One region of the Inquilinus sp. OTU3971 genome, then DNA from elsewhere that is predicted to be linked to it. Evidence: predicted binding sites of a transcription regulator. Region 1 holds the regulator's gene; each other region holds the start of a gene.

Region 1 (7,569 bases):
TCAACGACATCCTGCTCAGCGCGCCTTCGATCGTGATCGGCCTGTTCGTCTACGAGATCATGGTGTCGTCGATGGGCCATTTCTCGGCCTGGGCCGGTGCCGTGGCCCTGTCGATCATCGCCATGCCGGTGGTGATCCGCACCACCGAGGACATGCTGAAGCTGGTGCCGAACACCCTGCGCGAGGCCGCCGCGGCGCTGGGCTCGCCGCAGTGGAAGGTGGTGTTGATGATCTGCTACCGGGCCGCGCGCAACGGCATGATCACCGGCGTGCTGCTGGCGGTGGCCCGGATCAGCGGCGAGACCGCGCCGCTGCTGTTCACCGCCCTGAACAACCAGTTCTGGAGCACGGACATGAACGCGCCGATGGCCAACCTGCCGGTGGTCATCTTCCAGTTCGCGCTCAGCCCTTACGAGGACTGGCAGCGCCTGGCCTGGGGCGGCGCGCTTCTGATCACGGCGACGATCCTTCTTCTCAACATCATCGCCCGGGCGCTCTCCTCGCTCGGCGGCAAGCAGGGCTGACGGTCATGACAGGCAATGGTGCTCAGGTGACGACGCTCGACATGAACATCAATGTCCAGCGTCCGACCGATCTCGGCCGCGATCTGCGCGAGAAGATCTCGGTCCGCAACCTGTCCTTCTTCTACGATGACAACGAGGCGCTGAAGAAGATCAGCCTGCCGCTGTACGAGCGCTGCGTGACCGCCTTCATCGGTCCCTCGGGCTGCGGGAAGTCGACGCTGCTGCGCATCCTGAACCGGATGTACGACCTGTATCCGAAGCAGCGCGCCGCCGGCGAGGTGCTGCTGGACGGCGAGAACATCCTCAGCTCGAAGCAGGATGTGAACCTGCTGCGGGCCCGCGTCGGCATGGTGTTCCAGAAGCCGACGCCGTTCCCGATGTCGATCTACGACAACGTCGCCTTCGGCATCCGGCTGTACGAGAAGCTCGACCAGGCCGAGATGGACAGCCGGATCGAGGCGGCGCTGCGCCGCGCCGCACTGTGGGACGAGGTCAAGGACAAGCTGAAGAAGAGCGGCACCAGCCTGTCCGGCGGCCAGCAGCAGCGCCTGTGCATCGCCCGCACCGTGGCGATGCAGCCCGACGTGCTGCTGCTCGACGAGCCGACCTCGGCGCTCGACCCGATCTCGACCGCTAAGATCGAGGAGCTGATCGACGAGCTGAAGACCGACTACACGATCGCGATCGTCACCCACAACATGCAGCAGGCGGCCCGCGCCGCCGACTTCACCGCCTTCATGTATCTTGGCGAGCTGGTCGAGTTCGGCGAGACGTCGGAGCTGTTCACCAGCCCGAAGAACGAGCGGACGCACAGCTACATCACCGGCCGCTTCGGCTGAGCCGGGGGGCAGAAGGATCAGCGCCATGGCAAACGAACATATCGTCAAGTCCTTCGACCAGGAGCTCGAGGCCCTGCGCCGCACCATCGTGCAGATGGGCGGCCTGGCCGAGAGCCAGCTTGAGCTCGCCATCCAGGCGGTGGTGCGGCGCGACGCCGACCTCGCCGGCCGGGTGATGCGCAGCGACGAGCAGATGGACGCCTACGAGGCCTCGGTCGACGCCGCGGTGGTCCAGATCCTGGCCCTGCGCCAGCCCTTCGCGGCCGATCTGCGCGAGGTGATCTCGGCCCTGCGCATCGCCTCGGATCTCGAGCGGATCGGCGACTACGCCGCCAACATCGCCAAGCGGTCCCTGGCCCTGGCCCAGGTGCCGGTGGTCCGGCCGGTGGCGACGCTGCCGCGCATGGGCCGGATGGTGCAGCAGATCATCAAGGACGTGCTCGACGCCTACACCGAGCGCGACCTGGAGAAGGCGCTGTCGGCCTGGCGCCAGGACGAATCGGTCGACGACCTCTACACCAGCCTGTTCCGCGAGACCCTTACCTACATGATGGAGGATCCGCGCAACATCACCCCCTGCACCCATCTGCTGTTCATCGCCAAGAACATCGAGCGGATCGGCGACCACGCCACCAACATCGCCGAGCTGATCCACTTCCTGCTCACGGGCAAGCCGGTGAAGGACGCGCGGCCGAAGGGCGACTCCTCCTCCTTCACCGTCGTCACCCCCGAGGCCAAGCCGGAGGAGAACGCATGAGGGCCGGCATCCAGCCGCTGGTTCTGGTGGTCGAGGACGAAGTCGACCTCGTCACCCTCCTGACCTACAACCTCGAGCGCGAGGGCTTCCGCGTCCTTGCCGCCTATGACGGCGAGGAGGCGCTGCTGCTGGCCAGCGAACAGCGCCCGGACCTGGTGCTGCTCGACTGGATGCTGCCGCATCTCTCCGGCATCGAGGTCTGCCGCCAGCTGCGCCGCGGCGCCAAGACCCGCGACATCCCGGTGATCATGCTGACCGCGCGGGGCGAGGAGGGGGACCGCGTCCGCGGCCTCGATTCCGGCGCCGACGACTATGTCGCCAAGCCGTTCTCGACGCCGGAGCTGATGGCCCGGATCAAGGCGGTGCTGCGCCGGACCTCGCCGTCCAGCGCCGGCGACATCCTCAGCTACGCCGATCTCAGCATGGATCTCGGCGGCCACCGCGTCCGCCGCGGCAACCGCGACGTGCATCTCGGCCCGACCGAGTTCCGCCTGCTGCGCCACTTCATGCAGCATCCCGGCCGGGTGTTCAGCCGCGAGCAGCTGCTCGACATCGTCTGGGGCCACGACGTCTATGTCGAGCCGCGCACCGTCGACGTCCATATCCGGCGCCTGCGCAAGGCGCTGAACGACGACAGCGAGACCGACCTGATCCGCACCGTCCGCTCCGCCGGCTATTCGCTCGACGTCCAGGCGCAGGCCTGAGCCCGGGAACTCTCAGCAACGACAGACGGTTGTCCCGACGAACGGCACGGAGGTGTGTCGAATGAGCAAGGATTCCTGGCTGTATGTCCGGTTGTGGTTCCGCTCGCCGCTGAAGGTCGCGGCCTGGGCGCCGTCAGGCCCCGCCGTGGCCCGCGCCTTCGCCCGGCACATCGACCCCCGCTGCAGCGACCCGGTGCTCGAGCTCGGCGCCGGCAGCGGCAGCCTGACCGAAGGGCTGCTGGCGACCGGGCTGCCGCCCGAGAAGCTGATCCTGGTCGAGAAGATGCCCGAATTCTGCGCCGTGCTGCGCCAGCGCTTCCCCGGCGTCACGGTGCTGGAGGGCGACGTGGCCGAGATCGGACCGATGCTGGACGCCGCGGGGATCCGCCGGCTGTCGATGGTGGCGTCCAGCCTGCCGATCATCTGGTTCCCGCTCGACCTGCAGCGCCGCATCATCGACGCCGCCTTCGCCCGCATGGGGCGGTCGGGGCGCTTCCTGCAGCTGACCAACCAGATCCTGTCGCCGCTGCCGCGGCGTAAGCTGGGGTTGCAGGGCCGGATGGTCGATTTCGTCTGGCGCAACCTGCCGCCGCTCGGCGCCTGGAGCTACCGCCGCCCCGCCGGCCTGCCCGACGCGGCGTGAGGCTGGTGAGGGCAGCCGCGAATCCAGGAACGGGTTGCCTCTCCCGCTTGCGAGAGAGGTCGGACATCCGAAGGATGTCCGGGTGAGGGGATAGCGGCCGTGTCAAGCTCACAGGCCTCAGCGTGAGCGAGCGCAGGATCCGCCCAGTCCTGAAACGCTGACCCGGGTGTCGAGGCCGAGACGCCCTCACCAGGAGCCGCTTCGCGTCTCCGACCTCTCCCGCAAGCGGGAGAGGCAATCAATTTCGGCTACCCAAAGAAAAAGCCCGCGCCACCCTTCGGCGGCGCGGGCTTTTTCTTGAACAGAGCGTCAGTTGCCCGGGGCGCTCGGCACGAACCAGCCGGTGGGCAGGCCGTTGGCCTGGCGCCGCGGCTCGGCGGCGTCGGCGACCTGCTGGAGCGCCGGGGCGCGCGCGGGCTTGGCCGCCGAGGCGACGCGGACCGGCGGGGCGTCGGGGATCGGCGCCATCCGGGTCGGCGCCACGGCCACGCGGGCGGCAGGGACCGGGGCCGGCGCGACGGCCGCGATCTGTGCCGACGGCGCATCCGGGATCGGGGCCATGCGGATCGGCGCCGGACGGGCGACCGGGGCCGCGGCGGCGACCTGGGTGCTGCCGTCGGGGATCGGGGCCATTCGGACCGGGGCCGGAGCGACCTGGCGCGCCACCGGGGCGGCCGCGGCGACCTGGGTGCTGGCGCCATCCGGGATCGGCTGCATCCGCACCACGCCGGGCTGCTGTACCACGCGGACCGGCGGCAGCGCCGAGGCGGTGCTCGACCCGTCCGGGATCGGCTGCATCGCTGCGACCACGGTGCTGTTCCGGGTCGAGGAGCCATCGGGAATCGGCTGCATCGCGGCGACCACCGTCGTGTTCCGCATCGACGAGCCGTCCGGGATCGGCTGCATCGCCGCCACCACGGTGGTGTTGCGCCGCGAGGATCCGTCGGGGATCGGCGCCATGCGGATCGGCGCCGGCACCTTCTGCTGGATCTGGGCGGCGGCGTATTGGGTCATCCGGTCGCTGCCGCCCTGGCCCGGCATGATGCCGGCGATCTGCGGCGCGATGATGTCCATGTAGCGCTCGGTCTCGCGCGGCAGCGGCCGGCCTTCCTCGACATACTGGCGGTACCGCTCCGGCCCGGCATTGTAGGCGCCGAGGAAGCCGGGATAGCCGTACAGGTCGTACATCTCGCGGATATAGGCGGCGCCGGCCAGGATGTTGTCGCGCGGCTCATAGGCATCCGGGCCCAGGCCGTGGGCGTAGCGCAGCTCGTCATAGGTGCCGGGCATGACTTGCATCAGCCCCATGGCGCCGGCATGGCTGGTGATCGGCTGGCCGCCCTTCCAATGGGTCTGGCCGCCGCTCTCCACATGCATCACCGCGCGGATCCACTCCTCGGGGATGTTGAAGCGGCGCGAGGCGTCGTGGATCTCGGCGCCCCAGGGGCCGCTGGCGACCACCGGTTTGGGCTTCGGCGCCTCGGCGCAGGCGGCAAGCAGCCCCGCGAGCAAGGCCGTGGCCGCAACCGTCCTGGTCCAGCGGAATGTCCCTGGCATCTTCCCCTCCAAGCTCCCCCAAACCCAAAAGCCCAGCGGCATCGCCGCGGGCCCCAAAATTAACGCAGGCCCTCAACGTATACGGACAAGTCGTTCATTCAAAGAGGAAAAACACCAGTCACCCATCCCCCTGGGCAACTGGATCCCTAGGCAGAATGCTGACTGAGAGCGGGCATATCGTCGAGCGAAATCGTCACATGAATGATGCCGGGCTCGTCCGGCACGTCCGCGCGGGCGAATCCGAGCTCTCCGGCCATGCGCAGCATGGTCACGTTCTCCCGCAGCACCTCGCCGAAGATCCGCTTCAGGCCGCGGCCGCGGGCATAGTCGATGATCTCGGTCATCAGCCGGTGGCCGAGGCCCTGGCCCTTGAGGTCGGAGCGCACCATGATGCCGTATTCCGCGGTCTCGCCGTCCGGGTCGGCGATGATGCGCACCGCGCCCAGGATCACCCGCCGCCCGTCCTCCTCGGCCTCGGCCGCCAGCGCCATCTCGCGGTCGTAGTCGAGCTGGGTCAGCCGGGCGGCGAATTCGTGGCTGAAGCTGCGCATGGCGCTGAAGAAGCGCAGCCGCACATCCTCGGGGCTGGACCGCTGCAGCATCTCCTGGATCGCCGGCTCGTCCTCGGGCCGCACCGGCCGCAGCGTGACCTCGCGCCCGTCGCGCAGCGCCAGGTGCTGCACCAGCCGCTGCGGATAGGGCCGGATGGCGAAGCGCGGCGTGCCCGGCGGCAGCGGCGGCTGCACCCGGATCTCGGCGCCGGGCGCCAGCACGCCGCCGGCGCCGGCCAGCAGCGGGTTGATTCGCAGCGCCGCCACCTCCGACAGGTCGGCGGCCAGCTGCGACAGCTTGACCAGGGTCAGCGCCACGGCCTCGAGGTCGGCCGCCGGCCGGCCGCGATAGCCCTGCAGCAGCCGCCACACCCGGGCGCGCATCATCAGGTCGCGTGCCAGCACCGCGTTCAGCGGCGGCAGGGCGGCGACGCCGTCATGCAGCAGCTCGGCCGCGGCGCCGCCCTGGCCGAACAGCAGCACCGGGCCGAACACCGGGTCCTCGTCGATCCCCAGCACCAGCGGATGCGACTCGGGCGGAGCCGCGGCGCCTTCGGGCAGCAGCGGGATGCGGTAGGCATCGAGCACCGACCGCGCCTCGGCCGGGGTCAGCTCGGCCCGGCCCTCGGCCAGCGCCGCGGCGATCACCGCCCGGGCGGCGTCGGCATCCGGCTGGAACTCCTCCGGCAGGGCCGGCGGCGTCTGCATCAGCAGCCCCTGGTTCCGCCGGTGCCGGGCCAGATGCATGAAGGCGCGGGCCGCCTGGCCCGGCGTGTCATAGGCGGGGATATGGGCCTCGGCGAACAGGCGCCTGGTCTCGGCGGCGGCGCCCAGCCAGCTCGCCAGCACCGGCGGCCGCCTGCCGTCGCGCTTGGCCGCCGCGGCGACCACGCCGGTCACCGCCCGGGCTGCCTCGACCGGGTCGGCGATGGCGCTCGGCCCGTTCACCACCAGGACGGCGTCGCGGCCGGGATCGGCCAGCAGCGTCTCCAACGCCCGGGCGAAGCGGTCGGCCGGCGCCGCGTCGCCCAGGTCGATCGGGCCGGAGGCATCGGTGCCGGCCGCCTGCAGCCGCGCCAGGGTCGCCGGCATCGGCACGGCCAGGGTCCCGCCGGAATCGGCCAGCGCCTCGGCGGCCAGCAGGCCGAGGCCCGCGCCATTGGTCAGGATCGCCAGCCTTTCGCCGTTCACCTTTAGTCCGCTGGCCAGGGTCTCGACCGCGTCGAACAGCTCGGCCAGGTCGAACACCCGCAGCATGCCGGCGCGGCGGAAGGCGGCGTCATACACCGCATCCGGCCCGATCAGCCCGTCGGCGTCGCCGGCGCCAGTGTCGCCGCGGCCGGGCCGGATCACCACCACCGGCCGGGTGCGGGCGGCCAGGCGGGCGGCCGACAGGAACTTGCGGGCGTGGCTGATGGTCTCGATGTGCAGCAGCACGGCGCGGGTGCGGGCATCGGCGGCCAGCCAGTCCAGCATGTCGCCGAAATCGACATCCGCCATGCCGCCCAGCGACACGACATGGCTGAAGCCGATGCCGCGCCGGGTCGCCCGGTCCAGCACCGCTGCGGCCACGGCGCCGGACTGGCTGACGAAGGCCAGGTCGCCGGCCTTCGGCGCGACATGGCCCAGGCTGGCGTTGACGCCGTGATGCGGCGCCATCAGCCCGAAGCCGTCGGGGCCGAGGATGCGCAGCAGATGCGGCCGCGCCGCGTCCAGCATCACCTGGCGCCGGGCGGCCTCCGTCGCCGCGGCCGCGGACGGCCGGTCGGTGCCGACGATGGCGGCGGCGCGGGTGCCGCGGCCGCCCAACTCGGCGATCAACGCCGGCAGGGCGTCGGGCGGCGCTGCGATCACCGCCAGGTCCGGCGCCATCGGCAGGGCCGCGACCGAGGGGTAGGCGAGGGTGCTGCCGACCGACCGGGTTCCGGGGGTGACCGGCATCACCGGCCCGTCGAAGCCGCCGGCGAACAGGTTGCGGGCCAGCACGGCGCCGA
Region 2 (7,569 bases), on a different contig from region 1:
CATTTTGGGGGTGGAGACCGGCGGCTGCCCGCACACCGCGATCCGCGAGGACGCCTCGATCAACCTGGCGGCGGTGGCGGAGATGCGGCGCCGCTTCCCGGGCCTCGACCTGGTGCTGATCGAATCCGGCGGCGACAACCTGGCCGCCACTTTCAGCCCGGAGCTGGCGGACCTCACCATCTACGTCATCGACGTTTCGGCCGGCGACAAGATCCCGCGCAAGGGCGGCCCGGGGATCACCCGGTCGGACCTCTTGGTGATCAACAAGACCGACCTGGCGCCGCTGGTCGGCGCCTCGCTCGAGGTGATGGACCGGGATTCCCGCAAGATGCGCGGCGACCGTCCCTTTGTCTTCGCCCGGGTCCGCGGCGGCGTTGGCGTGGCCGAGATCGCCGCGTTCATCGAGAAGGCGGGGGGATTGGCTCCGCGTTGATGAGAGAAACACGGGGCCGGAGCCACCCCCTCACCCGAAATCGCCGACGCGATTTCGACCTCTCCCCGGGGAGAGGTGAACAAACCCTCTCCTCGGGGAGAGGGAGGGACCCGCACGCGAAGCGTGTGGGAGGGTGAGGGGGGATAGAGCCGGCCCCTATCGCACCACAGCCTTCAGCGCCTGCAGCCAGACCAGGACCGCGGCGGCGCCGGCGTCGGGGACGCCGATGGCGCGTTCGCCGAGATAGCTGGCCCGGCCCAGCCGCGGCAGCATCCGCGCCGTGGCGTCGGTGCCGGCGGCCGCCGCGGCGACGCAGACGCCCCAGGCCTCGGCCGGCGACTTGCCGCTGGCGACCGCGGCCGCGAACGCCTCGGTCGCCGGGTGCAGCGCGTCCAGCATGGTCCGGTCGCCCGGCTTGGCGCCACCCAGCTCGGCGATCGCCTGGGCCGCGACCGTGAAGGCCTCGGCCCAGGCGGCCGGCGCGGGCACCGCCTCACCCGCCAGCCGCCGCGACGCGCGCAGCAGGGCGGTGGCGTAGAACGGGCCGGAGCTGCCGCCGATCGCCCGGCGCAGCGCGTCGCCGACCGCGGCCAGCGCCCGCGACGGGTCGGCCCAGGCGGCGTCGGGCAAAGCGTGGATCGCCTCCGCCGCCCGCACCATGCTGGCGCCGAGATCGCCGTCGCCGGCGCGGGAATCGAGGTCGGTCAGATGCGGCTCGGCCTTGACCAGCGCGTCGGCCACCACGCGGCCGGCCTCCTGCAGCGCCGGGGCGAGCGGCGATGGAGGGGTGTCGTCCCGGGCCGCCGGCGCCGGCTCCGGCGCGTGGATCCGCCGCTTCGGCCCGATCCGGCCGCCGCCCGGCCAGGCCGGGGCCTGCGCCGGCGCGTCCAAGAGCGCGATCCGCTCGTCGTCCAGCTTCAGCAGGCTCAGCGAGCAGCCGGGCATGTCCAGCGCGGTCAGGAAGTTGCCGGCCCAGGCCCGGTCCACCGCGATGCCCCGCACCGCCAGATCGGTCAGGGCGGCGCGGGCGACGATCGACAGCTCCATCGGCGGCGTGGCGCCCAGGCCGTTGACCAGCAGCGCCACCCGGTCGCCGGGGGCGAGGCCGCGGTCGGACACGATCGCCTGCAGCATCTCGGCCACCAGCTCGTCGGCCGGCTGCAGCGGCCCGCGCCGCACCCCGGCCTCGCCATGGATGCCCAGGCCCAGCTCGATCTCGCTGTCGCCCAGGGTGAAGCCGGGCTTGCCGGCGGTCGGCACGGTGCAGGCGCCCAGCGCCACGCCCATGGTGCCGAGATCGGCGGCGGCGGCGCGGGCGAGGGCGGCGACCTCCGTCAGCGTCCTGCCGGCGGCGATCGCGGCGCCGGCCAGCTTGTGGATCAGCACGGTGCCGGCGATGCCGCGGCGGCGCGCCGGCTCGACCGTGTCGCGCAGCGCCACGTCGTCGGCCACCACCACGATCTCGACCGGGATGCCCTCGTCCTGCGCCAGCTCGGCGGCGAGGCCGAAATTCAGCCGGTCGCCGGTGTAGTTCTTGACCACCAGCACCGCGCCCAAGGGCCCGGCGGCGGCGCGGATGCCGGCCAGCACGGCGTCGACGCTGGGCGAGGTGAAGACGTCGCCGGCGACGGCGCCGGCCAGCATGCCGGGGCCGACATAGCCGGCATGGGCCGGCTCGTGCCCGCTGCCGCCGCCGGACAACAGCGCGATCGGGCGCGAGGCCGGCACCGGCAGGTCGGCGCGGACCACCACGGCCTCCTCCTCCAGCAGGGCCAGGCCGGAATGCAGGTCGACGAACCCTTCCAGCATCTCGCGCAGGACATGGCGCGGATTGTTGATCAGCTTCTTCACGTCATGGCCCTCGCTGGTCAGGTCGGGATCGGGTCAGGAACGGTTCAGCCTTCGTTTCGTTGCCACACCTCGGCCAGGCCCGGCTCGGCGCGCAGCCGCCCGGCGATCGCCGACAGCTTCGGGCATTCGGCGGCGAACCACTCGCTGCGCGGCCGCCAACGGTTCATCACTGCGACATAGACGTCGATGGCGGAGCGGGTGTCGCCGAGGAACCAGGGGCTGCCCGCCGCCGCCTCCATCTGCTGCCACAGCAGCTTGCGGTGCTCGTCGGTCGAATTGCGCAGCTCGGCCTTGGCCTGGTCGCCGGTGACCCAGCGGCCGGGATCGTCGCCATAGGCCCAGGTCGGGTACAGCGCGGCGACGATGAACACCAGACGGCGCAGGAAGGCGGGGCGGTCCGGGTGGCCGGCCGGCGGGGCCAGGCCGGCGTCGGGGGCGACGTCGGCGAGATGCAGGGTGATCGCGCCGCTCTCGGTCATCACCGTGCCGTCGGGCAGGACCAGCACCGGCACCTGGGTCAGCGGGTTCAGGCGCTGCAGCATCTCGCGATCGGCCGGGTTGTCGAAGATGTCGACCGACTTGATCGCGTAGGGCACGCCGGCGAGGGTCAGCATGATCTCGCTGAGCGTCGAGCCGGTGCCGGGCTGGGCGTAGAGCGTGTACATCGGTCCTCCCCTTCGTCGCGCTCCGCACTCCTAACACGGCACGGCGGTGCGCGATACGCGGCCTGAACGGGGGTTGCCGCGCGCGGTCCGGGCCTGCTCAAATACTGTCACGAAATTGTAACAAATGGAGGCTTCGAATGATGCGGTATGGATGGGCTTCGGCCCTGGCGATGATGGTGGCGGCGGGAGCGGCCCAGGCGCAGCAGGGGCCTGGCCCGGACGACAATCTCAACGCGGTGCTGTGGGACCAGACCTCGGTCGAGGCGCAGGCCAATGCGATCGGCGCCTATGCGCTGGCCCGCATCCGGCTGGACGAGGCGCTGGCCGACCCGTCCCGCACCGCGGCGCCGGCGGAGCAGACCGGCGACTTCAAGGCTTTCCCGCCGGCGGTGGTGCTGGACGTCGACGACACGCTCCTGAACACCTCGCCCTACCAGGCCCGCAACGTGGTCGAGGGCTTGGGCTTCAACCCGAAGACCTGGACGCAATACGTCAATGCCAAGATCGACACCGCGATTCCCGGCGCGGTCGAGTTCACCCAATACGCCGCCTCCAAGGGCGTGAAGGTGTTCTACGTCACCAACCGCACCAAGGAGGAGGAGGGGCCGACGGTCGAGCACATGAAGGCGCTCGGCTTCCCGATGGGCGACAATGTCGACACCTTCCTCAGCGCCAAGGAGCAGTCGGACTGGGGCTCGGCCAAGGGCACGCGCCGTGCCGTGATCGCCAAGGACTACCGGATCCTGCTGCTGGTCGGCGACAATTTCGGCGATTTCAGCGACGCCTACAAAGGCACGCTGGCGGAGCGGCAGACGGCGTTCAAGGCGGCCAAGGACCATTGGGGCCGCGACTGGATCGCGATCGCCAACCCAACCTACGGCTCCTTCGAATCGGCGCCGTACAAGAGCGACTACAAGCTGCCGGCGGCGGAGCAGCGCAAGCTGAAGATCGAGGCGCTGACGCCCTGGAACGGGCAGTAGCCGTGTCCCGGGGCCGCGGCGGATCAGAACCCGCCGCGGCCCTGGAACGGGTGGCCGGTGAGCAGCGAGACCAGATGCGCCAGCATCAGGATCACGACCAGCGCCGCCACCATCATCACCGGGATCACCGGGAACAGCCGCACCTCGCCCGGCGGCGGGCGGCGACGGTCCATCACCAGCATGGCCGCGACCACCGCCAGGGCGGCGGCGAGGATGATCGAGGTGTTGGTCAGGTCGAGCTGCATCGTGGCACCGCGGTAGCATTCCGGCCGCTCCGACGGAAGGTGTCTCCGATCCGGGTTGCATCTGCGGCCGCGATTGCCGATATCGGCGCGGGCGGAGAGAGGGCCGGTATGATGAAGCGCTTCTACAAGACTGTGGGTGTGGTGCCGGCCGGCGACGGGTTCGGCGTCGTCCTCGACGGCAAGCCGATCAAGAGCCCGGCCAAGGCCGATCTCGTCCTGCCCAGCCGCGCCTTGGCCGAGGCGGTGGCGGCGGAGTGGGAGGCGCAGGCCGACACCGTGGTGCCGTCCGCCATGCCGCTGATGCAGCTGGCGGCGACGGCGATCGACAAGGTGGCGCCGAATCGGGCGCTGATCATCGACACCATCGCCCCCTATGGCGGCACCGACCTGCTGTGCTACCGGGCCGAGGCGCCGGCGGCGCTGGTCGAGCGGCAGGCGGCCGCCTGGCAGCCGCTGCTCGACTGGGCGATGACCGCGCATGACGCGCCGCTGGCCGTGACCTCCGGCATCCTTCACCAGGCGCAGCCGGATGCCAGCCTGGCGGCGCTGCGCGCGGCGGTGGCGGCGCAGGACGACTGGCGGCTGACGGCGCTGCACCAGGCGACGGCGCTGACCGGATCGCTGGTGCTCGGCCTGGCCCTGCTGGCCGGCCGGATCGACGCCGACGAAGCCTTCGAGCTGGCCGAGCTCGACGCCAGCTTCCAGATCGAGCGCTGGGGCGAGGATGCCGAGGCCACGGCCCGGCGCGCGGCGCTGCGGGCCGAGCTGCAGGCGGCGGCCCGGCTGGTCGCGCTGGCGGCGGGCTGACTGGAGGCTCCGGCCGCGCGACCTATCTGAAGGGCTGAGGCGCACGGCAAGCGAGGAGCGACACGATGACCAGCGAAGCCAGGCGACCTGCGATCGCCCGGATCTGGCGCGGCCGCACTGTGCGGGCACGGGCCGACGAATACGAGGCCTATAATTACGAGGTCGGGATCAAGCCTCTGATCGAGAAGGCCATGGGCGTCCAGTGCCTGCGCGAGGATCGCGGCGACGAGACCGAGTTCGTCACCATCTCCTACTGGGAGAGCGTCGAGGCGATGGCGAGCTTCACCGGCGGCGACCCGACCCGCATCCACCATCTGGACCGGGACGCGGAGTTCCTGATCGAGCTGCCGACCGAGGTGCAGATCCTGCGGATCCGCGCCTCGCATGGCGACACCGGCGGCGACGGCCGGTGATGCTCACCCCGCCTGCTTCAGCCGGGTCTCCACCAGCCGCGACCACAGCGTGGCGCCGACCGGCAGGATCTCGTCGTTGAAGTCGTAATGCGGGTTGTGCACCGGCACGCTGCCGCGGCCATTGCCGATGAACAGGAAGGCGCCAGGCTTCTCCGCCAGCATGTAGGCGAAATCCTCCGACGCCATGACGATGGCGCCGTTGCCGTCGACCGCGTCGGCGCCCAGCGCGTCCGCGGCGGCCTCGGCGACCCAGGCCGTCTCGGCGGCATCGTTGATCACCGGGATGACCTTGATCTGTACCTTCGGCTCGGCCCGGCCGCCGAAGGCGGCGGCGACGTCGCGGGCGATCGCCTCGATCCGCGCCTTCAGCGCCTCCAGCACCTCCATCCGCAGCGCGCGGAAGGTGCCGCGCAGCACGGCGGTGTCGGGGATCACATTGTAGGCGTCGCCGGCATGGATCTGGGTGACGCTGACCACGGCGGAATCGAGGGCGGCGACGTTGCGGGCGACCACGCTCTGCAACGCGGTCACCACATGGGCCGCGATCAGCACCGGGTCGACTCCCGTCTCCGGCAGCGCGCCGTGGGCACCGCGGCCGGCGATTTCGATGTCGAAGATGCCGCCGCCGGACATCGTCGGGCCGGGGCGGACCATGACCCGGCCGGCGTCCAGCGTGTGGAAGTTGTGCATGCCGAACACCGCCTCGCAGGGGAACTGGTCGAACAGCCCGTCGGCGATCATCGCCTGTGCCCCGCCGCGGCCCTCCTCGGCCGGTTGGAAGATGAAGTGCACCGTGCCGTCGAAGTTCCGGGTGGCGGCCAGGTAGCGCGCCGCGCCCAGCAGCATGGTGGTGTGGCCGTCATGGCCGCAGGCATGCATGGCGCCGGCGTTCTGCGACCGGTGGCCGAAGCCGTTCGCCTCCTGCATCGGCAGCGCGTCCATGTCGGCGCGCAGCGCGATGGCCCGCGGGTTGTTGCCGACCCGCAGCGTGCCGACCACGCCGGTCTGCCCGATCCCGGTCGCCACTTCGCAGCCAAAGGCGCGCAGCCGCTCCGCCACCAGGGCGCTGGTGCGGTGCTCCTCGAAGCCCAGCTCGGGATGGGCGTGGATATCCCGACGCCATTCGGTCAGCTCGTCGGCGAAGCCGGCGATCATCGGGTCGATCTTCATGGCTGGTCCTCGCGGGAATGTCAGACGATATCAGGACCCAAGGCCTAGCGGCTGACAAGCCCTGATCTCGCCCAGCCCTCCGCCTCGTGCTATTGCAGGCGGATGACGCGTTGCGGATATCCGCGGGGGGAGAATGCGCGAGATCCTTGAGGTGCTCGAGAAGAAGCGCGCGGCGGCGCGCCTCGGCGGCGGCAACAAGCGCATCGAGGCCCAGCATGCCAAGGGCAAGCTGACGGCGCGCGAGCGGCTCGACGTCTTCCTCGACCCCGGCTCCTTCGAGGAATGGGACATGTTCGTCGAGCACCGCTCGCCGGATTTCGGCATGGCCGAGCAGAAGGTGCCGGGCGACGGCGTGGTCACCGGCTTCGGCACGGTCGACGGCAAGCTGGTCTTCGTCTTCAGCCAGGACTTCACGGTGTTCGGCGGCTCGCTGTCCGAGGCGCATGCCGAGAAGATCTGCAAGGTCATGGACCAGGCGATGAAGGTCGGCGCGCCGGTGATCGGCCTGAACGATTCGGGGGGCGCCCGGATCCAGGAGGGCGTGGCCTCGCTCGGCGGCTATGCCGAGGTGTTCCAGCGCAACGTCCTGGCCTCGGGCGTGGTGCCGCAGATCTCGCTGATCATGGGCCCTTGCGCCGGCGGCGCGGTCTATTCCCCGGCGATGACCGACTTCATCTTCATGGTGAAGGACAGCTCCTACATGTTCGTCACCGGCCCGGACGTGGTGAAGACGGTGACGCATGAGGTGGTGACGGCCGAGGATCTCGGCGGCGCCGTCACCCACACCACCAGATCCGGCGTCGCCGACCTGGCTTTCGAGGACGATGTCGAGGCGCTGCTGCGGCTGCGCGACTTCGTCGGCTTCCTGCCGTCCTCGAACCGCGCCCCGGCGCCGATCCGCCCGACCGGGGACCCGGCCGACCGGCCGGAGATGTCGCTCGACACCCTGATCCCGGCCAACCCGAACAAGCCCTACGACATGAAGGAGCTGATCGGGAAGGTGGT
Region 3 (7,569 bases), on a different contig from region 1:
CAGCGGCGCCAGGATCAGTGCTGTCGGCAGGCCGTAGACCGCAAGCCGCGGCAGCCAGCGGCCCAGGGCGCGAGCGGCGGGCGACCCGGCGCCGAGGCGTCGGGCCGGATTCGCGGGAGCAAAAGCATCGGCCATGGCCATCCTCATGCCCCCAGTACGCTGACATCGGCGTCCGACCAGAACACCGAGATCGGATCGCCGACATCGGCGCGGCCGTCGAACTCCGGCGTCGGCACGCGGATCCTGACGCTGGACCCGCTCTCTCCCAGGCGGACCACGATCTGGGTGGTGGCGCCGAGGAAGGTCAGGCTCTCCACCGCGCCCTCGGCCGACCGCCGCTCCGCGCCGGGGCGCAGGCTCAGGCTCTCCGGCCGGATGGCGATAGCCGACGGGCTGCCGGCCGGGGCGACGGCATGCCGGCCCAGCGGGCTGTCGACCGCGGCCGCACCGGCGGCGCGCGCCGGCAGCAGGTTGTTCTCGCCGAAGAACCGGGCGACGAACTCGCTTCTCGGGCGATAGTAGATCTCCTTCGGCGTGCCGACCTGCTCGACCCGGCCATGGTCCATCACCACGATCCGGTCGGACATGGCGATCGCCTCCTCCTGGTCGTGGGTGATGAACACGAAGGTGGTGCGGATGCGGCGCTGCAGGTCCTTCAGGAACTCCTGCATCGACCGGCGCAGCCCCGCATCCAACGCCGCCAGCGGCTCGTCCAGCAACACCACGCGGGGCTCACAGATGATGGCGCGGGCCAGGGCCACGCGCTGGCGCTGGCCGCCGCTCAGCTCGCCGGGATGGCGGCCGGCCTTGTCGGCCAGGCCGACCACCGCCAGCGCCTCGGCCACCCGCCGCTCGACCTCGGCCCGGGGCCGGCGCCGCATCCGCAAGCCGTAGCCGACATTGCGGGCCACGGTCATGTGCGGGAACAGCGCATAGTCCTGGAACACGGTGTTGAACGGCCGGCGGAAGATCGGCGTGTCGGTGATGTCCGCCCCGTCCAGCAGGATCCGGCCGGTGCTCGGGGCGGTGAAGCCGCCGAGCATCCGCAGGATCGTGGTCTTGCCGGAGCCGGAGGGACCGAGGATGGCCAGGAACTCGCCGTCGCCGATCTCCAGATCGAAGGGCTGCAGCACGGTGACCGCGCCGTAGGATTTGCCGATCCCGGCAAGGCGGATGAGGCTTCGGAATGTCATGTCGGCCCTCGGCCTGGCGCTCAGTTGGCGGGTGTGGCCTTGATCTCGTTCCACAGGTCGATGCGCCTGGAGAAGCTCTCCGGTGCCTGCAGGAACACCAGCCTGTCGGCATAGGTCAGACCGATCGCCTGGTTGGCGTCGGCATCGGTGGTGTTGCCGTAGCCGGTCTTCTCGCTGATATAGGTGCCGACTTGTCTGTCCAGCATGGTGTCGATCCAGGCCTGGGCCAAAGCGGTGTCGCGCGCGCCGGCGCTGATCGCCCAGCAGTCGATCCAGCCGATCGCCCCTTCCTTCGGGATGGTCAGCGCCGCGTCGATGCCCTTCTTCTGCAGCTGCGGCACCTGCGGCTCGCCCATCGACATCATCAGGTCGACGCCGCCCTGGGCGAAGATGCTGACCCCGTCGTCGAAGCCGGCGTAGTAGGACAGCACGGTGCGCTTCTGGTCGATCAGCTTGGCCTTGATCGCGGCGAACTGGTCGTCGGTCAGGTTGAACGGGTCCTTGACGCCCAGCGCCAGCGCCGTGGTGACGATGGCGTTGTTGGCGTCGTCCATCGCCAGCACCCGGCCGGCATATTTGTCGTCCCACAGCACCGACCAGCTGTCCGGCGGAGTGGGGAAGGCCTTCTTGTCGTAGATCAGCGGGATCGAGCCCCAGGCGAAGGGCACGGCGTAGGCCTTGCCGTCGAATACGATGGCCGGGACGTCGCGGAAGGCCGGCAGCAGGTTGGTGGCGTTCGGGATCTTCGACAGATCCACCGGCTGGACCAGCTTCTCCTGCACCAGCCGCTTGTAGGACGAGGTCTCGATGGCGATGACGTCGTAATCCTCGCCCTTGGTTGCCGTCATCTTGGCGAAGATCTCGTCGACGCTGCCGGTGTAGGTGATCTTGGCCTTGCCGCCGGTCTTCTCCTCGAACGCCTTGACCCAAGGCTCGTCGGCATAGCCCTCCCAGGTCAGCACCCGCAGCTCCTTCTCCGCCGCCGCGGCGGGCAGGGCCGCGCCCAGCGCCGCCAGGATGCAGGCGCCCATGACGAACTCACGCCGTCTCACCATCTCAGCCTCCTGTTTTCTGTCTTATCGTTGTTCAGACCACCGGCCCGCCCAGCGGCCGGTCCGGGTCGGCATAGTCCACCGGTGTGCGGTGCCAGCCGGCCGCGTGCTTGTCCCAGTACAGCGCCTTCAGCCGGGTGCTGACCGGTCCCGGCCGGTCGTTGCCCATGACGTGGCCGTCGACGCGCGACACCGGCATGACGCCGCCGGCGGTGGTGGTGCAGAACATCTCGTCGGCCTGCAGCAGGTCCTCGTGCCGCAGCGGCGCGATCCGGGCCGGCACGCCGATCTCTTCGCACAGCTCCAGCACCGAGCGGCGGGTGATGCCCTCCAGCGACCCGCGGTCCGGCGTCAGCACCTGGCCGTCGCGGACCACGAAGACGTTGAAGCCCGGCCCCTCGGTGACGAAGCCCTCGGCGTCCAGCAGCACGGCCGTGTCGGCGCCGCGGTCATGCGCTTCCAGCAGGCCGCGGGTCAGGTCGCCCCACTGGTAGTTCTTGATCGTCGGGTCGACCGAGGCAGGGGCGACGCGCGGGGTCGAGGCGACATGCAGATGCGCCCCGCGCTCCTGCACCGCCTGCGGGATCACGTCGATCCAGGGAATGGCATAGGCGACGAAGCTATTGTCGCAATCGGCCGGCCGGCGCGACCCGAAGACCCGCGGCCGGCCGCGGGTGCAGATCATCGCCACATACGCGTCGCGCAGCCCGGCCAGGGCGACGCAGCGGGCCAGGATCGCCGCGATTTCAGCCCGGTCATGCGGCGGCGCCAGCCGCATCCCGGCCAGCGACCGCTCGAACCGGTCCAGGTGATCGCCCAGGCGGAAGAAGTCGCCATCACGCACATGCACCACGTCATAGGTGACGTCGGACCGGGTGAAGCCCCAGTCCAGCACCGAGATCTTCGCCTCGGCGATCGGCACATAGGCCCCGCCGACGAAGGCCGCCCCGGCCGAGTAGTCCTGCTGGCTTGCGGTCATGCACCGTCCCCGTCTGCGCGGCCCTGCGGCCGGTCCCCAATGTTCTTCGGATTGTCTGCAGGATGCGCAACGAATCTCTCATTAGCAATAGAAATTTCGTATACGAATTTTCAATTGATCTTTGGAAACCGGCGACACATCCTCTGTCGCAGTTGCCAAGCCCCCGCAAAGGGCGGGCGTCAGACGACCAAACAGGGATGCACATGCTTTCAGCGACGGACACGGCCGGGCTCGGCCCGACGCGCCTCAAGGTCACGCGGCTCAGCCTCGGCACCGCGCCGCTCGGCGGGCTCTACGCGCCGGTGGAGGAGGGGCAGGCCGGCGGCACGATCGCCCGGGCCTGGGCGCTGGGGTTGCGCTTCTTCGACACCGCGCCGCAATACGGCAACGGCCTGTCGGAGCGGCGGCTGGGCCGGTTCCTGGCCGGCAAGCCGCGCGACAGCTACGTGCTGGCCACCAAGGTCGGCCGGCTGCTGCGCGTGCCGCCGCAGGCCGAGGCGCAGGAGGACGCGTTCTACAAGGGCACCCCGCCGGAACGGCCCGTGTTCGACTTCTCCTATGACGGGGTGATGCGGTCGCTGGAGGAAAGCCTGGAGCGGCTGGGGCTGGACCGGGTCGATGTGCTGCACATCCACGATCCGGACGACCATTACGACGCCGCCATCTTCGGCGCCTATCGCGCCCTCGACCGGCTGCGCGCCGACGGCGTGATCGGCGCGGTCGGCGCCGGCATGAATCAGGCCGAGATGCTGGCCCGCTTCGCCCGCGACGGCGTGTTCGACTGCTTCCTGCTGGCCGGCCGCTACACGCTGCTGGAGCAGAACTCGCTCGACGATTTCATGCCGCTGTGCGAGGCGCGCGGCATCGGCGTGATCATCGGCGGCGTCTACAACAGCGGCATCCTGGCCAACCCGAATGCCGGCGCCAAGTTCAACTACCAGGATGCGGACCCGGCGCTGATCGCCCAGGCCCAGGCGCTGGACGCGGTGTGCCGGCGCCATGGCGTGCCGCTGAAGGCCGCGGCGATCCAGTTCCCGACGGCGCATCCGGCTGTGTCCTCGATCCTGACCGGCGCCCGCACGTCGGCCGAGCTGGAGGAGAACGAGGCCCTGTTCCGCCACCCGATCCCGGCCGATCTGTGGGCCGAGCTGCGCGCCGAAGGGCTGATCGCCCCGGCCGCGCCGACCCCGTGATCCCCGTCCTGCCTCGCCATCACCAACACGAAGGACCCGCGCCATGCTGATCGGCATCGACCCCATTCTCGGCCCCGACATCCTGCACGGCCTGCGGGCGATGGGGCATGGCGACGAGGTCGTCATCGCCGATGGCAGCTTCCCGGCCGAGACCGTGGCCCGGCGCCTGGTGCGGATGGAGGCGGCGGACCTGCGGCGCATGCTGGGCGCCGTGCTCAGCGTGCTGCCGATCGACGAGTCCGAGCCCGACCCGGTGATGGGAATGGAGGTGATCGGCAACCCGGCCGAGGTGATGCCGGCGCACACCCTGATCCGCGAAGCGCTGGGCCGGGTCGCCGGCAACCACCGGCTGACGCTGCTGGAGCGTTTCGCCTTCTACGACCGGGCGAAGCAGGCCTCGCTGGTGATCGCCACCGGCGAACGGCTGTTCTACGGCAACGTCATCATCCGCAAGGGCACCGTGGCGGCGTAGGTTAGCAAGCCCAAGCATGCTCGATACGGCCGGAACTGGCGCGCCTCGGCTTGGCGGCGCGGGCGGCATTGGGTGGATTGCTGCCATCACTACGTGCCTTACCCTTGAGTCAACATATTCAGACCCACAAATGTCATTCTGCATTCTCCTCTACGCGATCCTGCAGCGCTCGACGCATTCGTGGAGCGTTGTCTTTGCGATTGGGTAGCTTGGATAGCCATTATTGGTGACAGCGCAGCACTCATTGAGGAGATCATCGATGAAATTGTCGTCAGACAGGTGATGATCCCGAGCGCTTCATTCTGACATCATCACACTTAACCCAGGAACTCGTCAGAACGGTCTCTCTGCTGACTCAGGATGGCACTCCAGAGTCAGACAACTCCGCTTGTAGCACATGGCTACTGTCGCCTATGAGCCGAAGGTGGACGCGTCCGCTTTGGGGAGCCAAATACGGTGTCAGGTTTCGGAAACCTTTCCCAGGCTTTAGGTCGGCGCGGAAGGGCGGTTCCCGGCCAGTTCGGCCTGCGTCCGGTTTGGAGAAGCCACGTCGATGACCGGAGATGGCGCTCTCCAGAAGCGCGATCGCCGAGCCGACGACGGCAGGGGCATCTGGGTCACGACCGGCAAGATCGTTGGAATAATCTGTCTGTTTCATGAAGGCCCTCTCGGGATTACCTCAGCTCACGCGAGCGGAGCGGCACGAGGCCTGAGCACATCCACAATCACCCAATGTCCCGAATTCGTCATCCCCATGACGACTGCGAGCCGGACGGCGCGAGCACTCTGGTCCTAGGGTCGACACCTTCTGCAATCTCCGCCACCTAGGAGACCCGCCTTGCTCTCGACGGCCGCATGACCGGCGCGCTGATACTCCTGACTCTCGCCGGCTATGTAGCGCTCCTGCTGTGGGGCGTGCACATGGTCTCGACCGGGGTGATGCGGGCCTTCGGCTCGGATCTGCGCCGGGTGCTGGGCCGGAGCCTGCGCTACCGCCTCAACGCCTTCCTAGTTGGGCTCGGGGTGACCGCCGCGCTTCAGAGCAGCACCGCCACCGGGCTGATGGCGACGTCGTTCGTCGCCTCCGGCGTGATCGGCCTGGCTCCGGCGCTTGGGGTGATGCTCGGCGCCAATGTCGGCACCACCCTGATCGTGCAGGTCCTGTCCTTCAAGATCGCCCTGGTCGCGCCGATCCTGATCCTGGTTGGCGTCATCGCCTTCAAGCATGGCGGACGCACTCGGACCAGGGATCTCGGCCGCGTCTGGATCGGCTTCGGCCTGATCCTCCTGGCCCTGCATCTGCTAGTGGTGACGATCGAGCCGGCGGCTCAGGTGCCCGCGTTGCGCGCGGTGTTCGGCGTGGTCGCCTCGGCTCCGGTCGTCGGCGTGCTGATCGCGGCCGTCCTGGCCTGGGCGGCGCACTCCTCTGTCGCCGTCGTCCTCCTGATCATGTCCCTGGCCGGTGCCGGGGTGGTCTCGCCGACTGCCGTGGTCACGCTCGTGCTCGGCGCCAATCTCGGCAGCGCCATCAACCCGGTGCTGGAGGGGGCGGGCAGCGGCAGCCCGGCCGCCCGGCGGCTTCCGGTCGGCAACCTCTTGACCCGCGTCGTCGGTGCCGTCATCGCGTTGCCGCTGGTAACTCCGATCGTCGAACTGCTGCTCCGGCTCGAAGCCGACCCGGCGCGTCTGGCCGCCAATGTCCACACCGCCTTCAATCTCGTGCTCGCCATTCCCTTCTTCATCGCTCTGCCGGCGGCGGCAACGCTGCTGGAATGGCTGCTGCCCGACCGGCCGGAGAACCTTCAGGACCCGGGCGCGCCGCTCCATCTCGACGACGGCGCCCTCTCCGACCCGCACCTCGCCTTGGCCAACGCCGCCCGCGAGACGCTGCGCATGGCCGACATTGTCGAGGGCATGTTGCGCGGGGTGGTCGACGCCTTTCAGGCCGACGACCGCAGGCGCGTCGCCGAGATCAGCCGCATGGACGACGGCGTCGACGGCCTGCACCGCGCGATCAAGCTGTATCTGACGAGGATCAGCCGCGACGGCTTCGATGACGAGGCCGGCCGCCGCTATTCCGACGTGCTCAGCTTCGCCATCAACCTCGAGCACATCGGCGACATCATCGACAAGAACCTGATGGAGCTGGCGGCCAAGAGGGTGCGGTTCCGCCTGGCCTTCTCGGCCGAGGGCACTGAGGAGATCCGCGCCATGTGCGAGAGGCTGCTGGCGAACCTGAAGCTCGCCGTCGCCGTATTCATGACCGGCGATGCCCGCGCGGCAGCCAGGCTGATCGCCGAGAAGGAGGTGTTCCGCGAGCTCGAACGCCACGCAACCGAGACGCACTTCCTCCGGCTGCGCGAGGGCCGTCTCGAAAGCATCGAGACCAGCTCGTTGCATCTCGACATCCTGCGCGACACCAGGCGCATCAACTCCCACATCACCGCCGTCGGGTACCCGGCGCTCGATGCCGCCAACGGTGCCCGCCCGATGTCGGTGCAGGAGCGGTCATCTGGCTGGGCCGAGGCGGCGCTTGACGGCGGCGGCTAGCGCAAGCGGCCGCTGGCATATCCGCGAAGGGCAGGGCGCCAAAATGGCACCGGGTCCGGCGCCCATGGCGCCATGAAAAAGGATGTGCAGACAAAGACTTAGGCGCCGGTGTGTGCCGGCGCTTTATCTT

The links. The regulator PhoB, encoded in region 1, activates phosphate uptake and scavenging genes when phosphate is short. The targets are predictions, from matches to a motif close to TNTCATAAAACTGTCA.
Region 2: a site for PhoB is predicted at 3,055-3,070, ahead of AAHM41_RS34005 (5'-nucleotidase, lipoprotein e(P4) family). Genes of this name have one in related genera too.
Region 3: a site for PhoB is predicted at 5,536-5,551, ahead of AAHM41_RS35005 (Na/Pi cotransporter family protein). Genes of this name have one in related genera too.

The regions. Positions count from the first base shown of each region.
Region 1 covers NZ_JASATH010000079.1:5,600-13,168, reverse strand. The annotation lists gene pstA (phosphate ABC transporter permease PstA) at 1-524, shown strand, start outside; gene pstB (phosphate ABC transporter ATP-binding protein PstB) at 530-1,363, shown strand; gene phoU (phosphate signaling complex protein PhoU) at 1,389-2,120, shown strand; gene phoB (phosphate regulon transcriptional regulator PhoB) at 2,117-2,824, shown strand; gene AAHM41_RS20025 (class I SAM-dependent methyltransferase) at 2,886-3,467, shown strand; gene AAHM41_RS20020 (lytic transglycosylase domain-containing protein) at 3,777-5,024, opposite strand; gene AAHM41_RS20015 (bifunctional acetate--CoA ligase family protein/GNAT family N-acetyltransferase) at 5,171-7,569, opposite strand, start outside.
Region 2 covers NZ_JASATH010000208.1:4,688-12,256, reverse strand. The annotation lists gene ureG (urease accessory protein UreG) at 1-433, shown strand, start outside; gene AAHM41_RS34015 (dihydroxyacetone kinase family protein) at 590-2,284, opposite strand; gene AAHM41_RS34010 (glutathione S-transferase family protein) at 2,329-2,949, opposite strand; gene AAHM41_RS34005 (5'-nucleotidase, lipoprotein e(P4) family) at 3,087-3,929, shown strand; gene AAHM41_RS34000 (hypothetical protein) at 3,953-4,174, opposite strand; gene AAHM41_RS33995 (ATP12 family chaperone protein) at 4,283-4,981, shown strand; gene AAHM41_RS33990 (antibiotic biosynthesis monooxygenase family protein) at 5,047-5,394, shown strand; gene AAHM41_RS33985 (M20 aminoacylase family protein) at 5,398-6,564, opposite strand; gene AAHM41_RS33980 (acyl-CoA carboxylase subunit beta) at 6,698-7,569, shown strand, end outside.
Region 3 covers NZ_JASATH010000224.1:1,892-9,460, reverse strand. The annotation lists gene AAHM41_RS35035 (ABC transporter permease) at 1-135, opposite strand, end outside; gene AAHM41_RS35030 (ABC transporter ATP-binding protein) at 144-1,193, opposite strand; gene AAHM41_RS35025 (ABC transporter substrate-binding protein) at 1,214-2,248, opposite strand; gene AAHM41_RS35020 (aminotransferase class IV) at 2,280-3,224, opposite strand; gene AAHM41_RS35015 (aldo/keto reductase) at 3,428-4,417, shown strand; gene AAHM41_RS35010 (RbsD/FucU family protein) at 4,461-4,889, shown strand; gene AAHM41_RS35005 (Na/Pi cotransporter family protein) at 5,745-7,439, shown strand.